Regions from separate parts of the Streptomyces sp. NPDC028308 genome, predicted to be linked through region 3. Evidence: riboswitches for the same ligand, from Rfam matches in the RefSeq annotation. Region 3 holds a riboswitch; each other region holds the start of a gene.
What was found. Region 3 has a riboswitch for cobalamin ahead of ACZ4VA_RS29230 (ribonucleoside-diphosphate reductase subunit alpha). Riboswitches for the same ligand answer to the same signal wherever they lie in the genome.
Positions count from the first base shown of each region.

Region 1: it holds a riboswitch for cobalamin, as region 3 does, so the genes downstream of both, ACZ4VA_RS17105 (cobalamin biosynthesis protein) here and ACZ4VA_RS29230 (ribonucleoside-diphosphate reductase subunit alpha) in region 3, are expected to answer to the same signal.
Region 2: it holds a riboswitch for cobalamin, as region 3 does, so the genes downstream of both, nicT (Nickel transporter NicT) here and ACZ4VA_RS29230 (ribonucleoside-diphosphate reductase subunit alpha) in region 3, are expected to answer to the same signal.

Region 1 is NZ_JBVHTO010000007.1:69,122-71,376, reverse strand. Features, by position in the region: gene ACZ4VA_RS17110 (cobyric acid synthase) at 1-490, opposite strand, end outside; gene ACZ4VA_RS17105 (cobalamin biosynthesis protein) at 487-1,428, opposite strand; cobalamin riboswitch at 1,535-1,677, opposite strand; gene ACZ4VA_RS17100 (hypothetical protein) at 1,815-2,036, opposite strand; gene ACZ4VA_RS17095 (inorganic phosphate transporter) at 2,049-2,255, opposite strand, start outside.
Region 2 is NZ_JBVHTO010000003.1:214,318-216,572, reverse strand. Features, by position in the region: gene ACZ4VA_RS08610 (cell division protein SepF) at 1-271, opposite strand, end outside; gene ACZ4VA_RS08605 (ArsR/SmtB family transcription factor) at 554-913, opposite strand; cobalamin riboswitch at 995-1,233, shown strand; gene nicT (Nickel transporter NicT) at 1,262-2,255, shown strand, end outside.
Region 3 is NZ_JBVHTO010000013.1:80,860-83,114, reverse strand. Features, by position in the region: gene ACZ4VA_RS29230 (ribonucleoside-diphosphate reductase subunit alpha) at 1-825, opposite strand, end outside; cobalamin riboswitch at 956-1,114, opposite strand; gene ACZ4VA_RS29225 (GNAT family N-acetyltransferase) at 1,168-1,680, opposite strand; gene mctP (monocarboxylate uptake permease MctP) at 1,763-2,255, opposite strand, start outside.

The DNA.
Region 1 (2,255 bases), on a different contig from region 3:
CCACCAGGACGGGCAGGCGCGCGTTGCGGGCGATGCCCATGTTCACGATGTCGGTGCGCCGCAGATTGATCTCGGCAGGACTGCCGGCCCCCTCACAGATCACCGCGTCATACGTGCCCCGCAACTCGGCCAGGCACTCCAGCACGGTCCCGAGCAGCGCCTCCTGGCGGCCCCCGTGGTAGCCGCGCGCGCTCATCTCGCCGACCGGCTTCCCCATCAGCACGACCTGGCTGCTGCGGTCGCTGCCCGGCTTGAGCAGCACGGGGTTCATCAGCGCGGTCGGCTCGACGCGGGCGGCCTGCGCCTGCATGGCCTGCGCCCGCCCGATCTCCGCACCCTCGCGCGTGACGAAGGAGTTGAGGGACATGTTCTGCGCCTTGAAGGGCGCCACCTTCACGCCCTGCCGCACCAGCCACCGGCAGATCCCGGCGGTCACGACGCTCTTGCCCGCGTCGGAGGTGGTTCCGGCGACCAGCAGCCCGCCGCTCACGGCCTCGCTCCCTTCGACAGCAGTCGTCCCGCGACGCAGACGCCCAGCGCGAGCCGGCTCACCCGGCGCGACAGGCGTACGGCCCGTTCGATGTCGTGCACCCCGACGGCTCGGCCGCTCCCGTTCAGCACGGGCCGGTGCTCGACCCTGCCGCCGTAGGAGAGGGTCCCGCCGAGCCGCACGCCCAGCGCCCCCGCGAACGAGGCCTCCACGGGACCGGCGTTGGGGCTCGGGTGGCGGCCGGCGTCGGCGCGCCAGGCGCGGACCGCGCCGCGCGGGTCGTCGCCCGCGACGGCCGCGAGGACGGCGGTGAGCCGGGCACCCGGCCAGCCGGCGACGTCGTCGAGCCGCGCGGAGGCCCAGCCGTAGCGGCGGTGGCGGGCCGACTTGTGGCCGACCATGGCGTCCAGGGTGTTCACGGCCCGGAAGGCGACCAGTCCGGGCACCCCGGCGACGGCGCCCCAGACGAGGGCTCCCACCACGGCGTCGGAGGTGTTCTCGGCGACGGACTCGACCACGGCCCGGGCGATCCCGTCGGCGTCCAGCGCCTGCGGGTCCCGCCCGCACAGGTGTGGCAGCCGCTCACGGGCGGCGTCGACGTCCCCGGCTTCCAGCGCGCGGCCCACGGCGCGGGCCTCACGGCCGAGGGAGGTGCCGCCTACGACGGCCCAGGTGGCGGCGGCGGTCAGCGCGACGGCGGCGGCGGGGGAGGGGCGTACGGAACGGCTCGCCAGCGCGGCGAGCCCGGCGGCGCCGCCCACGCAGACGGCGGTGTGCAGCGCGCCCCACCCGCGGTGGTCCCGCCACAGCACCCGTTCCACGGCGCCCGCGGCCCGTCCGAAAGCGGCGACCGGGTGCCCGCGGCGGGGATCGCCGAGGAGCAGGTCGCCGAGGAGGCCGGCGGTGGCGCCGTACGCGAAGACGCGATCGGCACGCACGGCGTCAGCCCGCCGTGGGGTGAAGTAGAACCCTCGTACTCAACAAGACCCGCAACGGGCAGCCGCGCATGGCGATATGTCCTCACTCAGGGTGTCCGCGCCCTGGTTCGAAGAGACCGGCGGGGAGAGTTCCTGGCTCCCGGGGGACTTCCTTCCCCGGTGACAGTGGCGGGACCGCGCCGGATTCACACCGGCTTCCTCTCCAGTCGCCGTACTTGGCTCCGGCAGTCCACCACGGGCTCAGAACAGCCGTCAACTTGCTGTTGACCTGCGGAGGGAGAGTGTGCGAAGGCCCACACGCACGTGGGGTGCGGGACGGTGATCCGTCCCGCACCCCACGTGAAGTGATGCCGCGTTGTTCGGCTTTCGCCGGTTCTGTCCGGTCGTCAGGCGACGATCAGATAGATCCCGTACCCCACCGCCGCCGCGCAGGCGGCGAAGCAGGCGTACGCGGTGGTGACCGCGAGGGCGGCGGATCCGCCCTGCGCGCCGGCGGACTCCCGCTTGGTGAGGCCGACGATGCCGAGGGTGAAGAGGCCGACGAGGGCCACGGTGACCACGAGGCTGACTCCGAACACGGAGCCGAGGGCTGCCCAGTCGATGTGCATGCTGTTCGTTCCTTAGACCGTGGCCGGGCGGGTGGGCTCGGTGGAGGGACCGGAGTCCGGGGCCGGGATGGTGGCCGTCAGGCTGACCGGGCCGGCCGGCGGCGGGGTGACCGCGGCGATCGCGGTGGTGACGACACCCGCGGGCTCGGCGTCGGTCTCGTTGACGTTGTCCATGGTGACGGGCTGGCGGCGCGAGAGCGTCCAGATGACCCCGGCACC
Region 2 (2,255 bases), on a different contig from region 3:
CCGTGCTGAAGTCCAGCACCCGCTTGGCGACATCGGTCTCGGCGCCCGTCAGGTCGAGCAGGACGGGGATGCCCGCCATGAGTGTCTCTGCGACCTCGCGGGCGTCCGCGAACACATTGACCCGCAGCACGACGAAGCGCCGCCTGGTCTCGGTCGCGGCCTCGGGTATCGCCCGGTGGCCGACGGCGGAAGGCCAGGCGTCCCGGCCGCGCAACGGAACGACCTGGGCGAGCCCTTCCCACTGTTCATCGGTGACGTCGTGGCTGTTCACTGGCCATCCCCGCCCTGGCTCGCCATGGTTGTCTGCACCGGGCAATTCTTACGCATGGTCACCCGTTCGGCCGAACAGCGACACGGTACGCGACGGTTCTCCTTGCCGGAGAAGGGCTCTGAACGGCCGGGAGACAGCGGACCGGGCCGCCGAACTGCCGTAACTGCCGGTAACCACCGGGCGGTCGGACCTACGGGCGGTCGGGCTACCGAGCCGTCGAGCCGTCGGTCTCTCGGACTGTCGAGCCGTCGGGCTCGGACTGTCGGGGCTGTCGTGCCGGATTCAGGCGAGGCCCGTGCCGCAGTGTTCCAGCAGCGCGGCGGTCGGGGCGTCGACGAGCCGGTAGCGCACGACGCGGCCCTGCCTCTCGCCGACGACGACCTCCGCCGTACGCAGCAGCCGCAACGCCTGCGACACGGCCGGGTCGTTCATGCCCGTGGCGACGGCGAGGTCGGAGACGGCCAGGGGCCCGGCCCGGTGCAGCGCCAGCAGGAGAGCGAGCCGGCCGGGGTCGGCGAGCAGCGAGAAGCGGTCGGCCCACGCGCGTACCGCCGTGGGTTCGCCGATGGCGGCCACGGCGTCGCAGACCCGGTGGCCGTCGATGGTGCGCCGGCCGGCACGGTCGGCGGGGACGAGATGCATGGCGGCATTCTTCCAGGAGGCGCCGTGTGATCTTGGATACCTGCGCAACTGTGCAGGCTTGCAGCCGTTCACGGGCGGCACCTAAGGTTGGCGCGTCGTGGTGTTCGGGAAGACCGGTGACAGCCTTTCAGGGGCTCAGTCCGGAGCGGCCCTCGCCACTGTGATCGGGGAGTTCTCGTCCCGTGCCGCCCCAGGGCGGCGCCACTGGCCGGACGGCCGGGAAGGCAGGGGCGGGCGCGTCGACCCTCCACCACGCTCGGCTTCGGCTCGCGCGGGAGGTACCCGCAAGCCAGGAGACCGGCCACGGCATCTCACGAAGTGATCCACGAGGTGCTGGAGCGTGACCGCATGACCCTGCCCACCGGGCCCACGGGCCCCACCGTCTTCCAGTGGCGGCGCGAGGACACCGTCCGGACCGCCGGTCTGCTGGCGGTGATCGCCGCACTGCACGTCGTCGCGTTCGGTGTGCTGTTCCTGCTGGTCGTTCCGGCGCACTACGAGGTCGGCTCCAAGGCCTTCGGCATCGGGCTCGGCGTCACGGCGTACACCCTGGGCATGCGGCACGCCTTCGACGCCGACCACATAGCGGCCATCGACAACACCACGCGCAAGCTGATGGCGGACGGCAAGAGGCCGGTGTCCGTGGGGTTCTGGTTCGCGCTCGGTCACTCCAGCGTGGTGGTCGTCCTGGCCGCGCTGATCGCGGGCGGCACCCAGCTCGCCGGACGCATCATGAACGAGGGCTCGCGCACGCACCAGGTGCTGGGCGTCATGGGTACGACCGTCTCCGGCATGTTCCTGTACCTCATCGCGGCGCTCAACCTCGTTGCCCTGATGGGCATTCTGCGGGTCTTCCGGGCGATGCGGGAGGGGACGTACGACGAGCGGCAGCTCGAAGAGCACCTGGATTCACGGGGGTTCATGAACCGGATCCTCGGCCGTTTCACCAAGTCCATCAGCCGTCCCGGGCAGATGTTCCCGCTGGGCTTCCTGTTCGGCCTCGGCTTCGACACCGCGACCGAGGTGACGCTGATGGTGATGGCGGGCAGCGGGGCGGCGGCCGGGCTGCCCTGGTACGCGATCCTGTGCCTGCCGCTGCTGTTCGCGGCGGGCATGAGCCTCTTCGACACGCTGGACGGCACGTTCATGAACTTCGCCTACCAGTGGGCCTTCTCGAACCCCGTGCGCAAGGTGTTCTACAACCTCACCATCACGGGGCTGTCGATCGCGGTCGCGTTCCTGATCGGCACCATCGAGCTGGTCGGCGTCCTGCACGACAAGCTCGACCTGCGGGACGCGGTCACCGGCTGGATCGCGGACCTAGACCTCGACAACGTGGGCT
Region 3 (2,255 bases):
CCCGTTCGTGCCGCGGATCAGCGAACCCCGGGAGCGGATGCGGGAGTAGGACAGGCCGATGCCGCCGGCGTGCTTGGAGAGGCGGGCCACCTGGTGGTAGCGGTCGTAGAGGGAGTCCAGCTCGTCCAGGGGCGAGTCGAGGAGGTAGCAGGACGACATCTGGGGGTGCCGCGTACCGGAGTTGAAGAGCGTGGGGGAGGACGGCAGGTACTCGAGCCGGCTCATCAGGCCGTAGAGCGCGGCCACTTCGTCGACGGCGCGCGGGGTGTCGTCCTCGGCGAGGCCGGCGGCGACGCGCAGCATGAAGTGCTGCGGGGTCTCGATCACCTGCCGGGTGATCGGGTGCCGCAGGAGGTAGCGGCTGTGCAGCGTGCGCAGGCCGAAGTAGCCGAAGCGGTCGTCCCCGGCGGTGTCCACGAGCGCGTCCAGGCGCTCCGCGTGCAGGCGGACGAACTCGGCGGTGCGGTCCGCGATCAGCCCCTCCCGGTGGCCGACGGCGACCGAGGCGGAGAAGGAGGTGACTCCCTGGGAGGCGGCCTCGGCGGCGATGCCGATCGTCAGCAGCCGGGCGGCGAGGCGCGAGTAGACGGGGTCCTCGGAGATGAGTCCCGCCGCGGCCTCGGTGGCCAGCTCGCGCAGCTCCGCCCCGTCCGCCCGCGCGGACCGGCCGCGCAGGGCGGCGGCGGCGACCCGGCCGGGGTCGGCGCCGGGGAGGTCTGCGGTGAGGTCGGTCAGGGTCCGCAGCAACGCGGCACCGGGACCGTCCGTCTCCGCCGCTGTCGCGGACGGTGTCGCTGCGGCCGGATCGGCTGGCGCGATGGTCACGTGGGGCTCTCCCTCGCTCGGCACGGGGCCTGGAGGGAGGGCAGCGGGGCACACGTCACCCCGGCACGGGTACGCGTGCGTCCACCGGCCCACTCCACGAGGCCCGGACGTCTGGGCACCCGGACCGGACGGGCCGGGCGCACTGTCGGCAGGTCCTCGGACTGACCGTGTGCGCGAACACGCACAAGTACACCGTTGCGGGACAGTTCCGGATTCGCACCGGATTCCCCTGCGGCGACAGCGAGCATGAGCATACATCTTGTGCCGGGCCGTCGACGCACCCCCACATGTTGTGTCGTGTCGGCTCCGGAGGGTGTCAGTCGGCCGCGGTGGACGCAGCTGTCAGAGCGTCAGTTCGTAGGTCAGCAGCAGGATGTCGTCGAGCTCCGGGACGGGATTCCAGTCGCGCTCGGGGGTCCGGACGAAGCCGAGCCGCTCGTAGATCCGGTGCGCGGCGCGCATGGTCCGCTGGGTCGACAGCACGACGCGGACGCAGCCCTCCGTGGCCCGCGCGCGGTCGACGCAGGCGCGCACCAGGGCCTCGCCCGCTCCTCTTCCGCGCGCCTGCGGGGCGACCGCCAGCATGCGGATCTCGGCCTCGCCGGGACGGGCCAGCTCGGCCATGGCGTTGCCGGCCGACGGCACGTACGTCACCCCGCCGAGCACGGTGGCGTCCCGGTCCACGGCGACCAGGACCTCGGCCGCGGCGGCGCGCCGCGCGACGTCCCGCAGGTGCACCAGGTAGCCGTCGCCCTCCCCGAAGTCGAGCAGACCGTCACCGAGATACGCCTGTGCGGTGATCTCCCCGAGCGTCCCGTACTCCCCGGGCAGCGCCCGCCTGACGATGATGTCCATGCGGGTGAGTCTGCCGGACGGGAACGACGTCGGGCCGCCGGTTTTCCTCCGGCGGCCCGACATGGTGTGTACGAGAGGGACTTCAATGCGAGGTGCCCGCCGTGGCCGGCGGCAGCTCCACCTGGACGCCCGGGTCCCCGGCGTCCGCCGTGTAGTCCTCCGGCGACGTCTCGTCCAGGCCGTCGGGAGCCTTCACGGCACGCAGGACGAAGGTGAGCACGACCGTGACCGCCAGGTTCAGCACGAAGGCCGTCAGCCCGATGTAGCCGATCTCCCCGATGCCGGGAATCTCCTTCGAACTACCGCCGAAGTGCCGCTGCGTCGGGGAGGCGACCCCGTACGCGGCGAAGGTGCCGTAGACCATGCCGACGGCCCAGCCGGCGAGCAGCGCCCAGCGGTGGAACCAGCGGGTGAACAGGCCGCCGACCAGCGCCGGGAAGGTCTGGAGGATCCAGATGCCGCCCAGCAGCTGGAAGTTGATCGCGACCGTCTTGTCCATGGTGAGGACGAAGGCCAGCGCGCCCACCTTCACCAGCAGCGAGACCAGCTTGGAGACCTTGGTCTCCTGCTGCGGC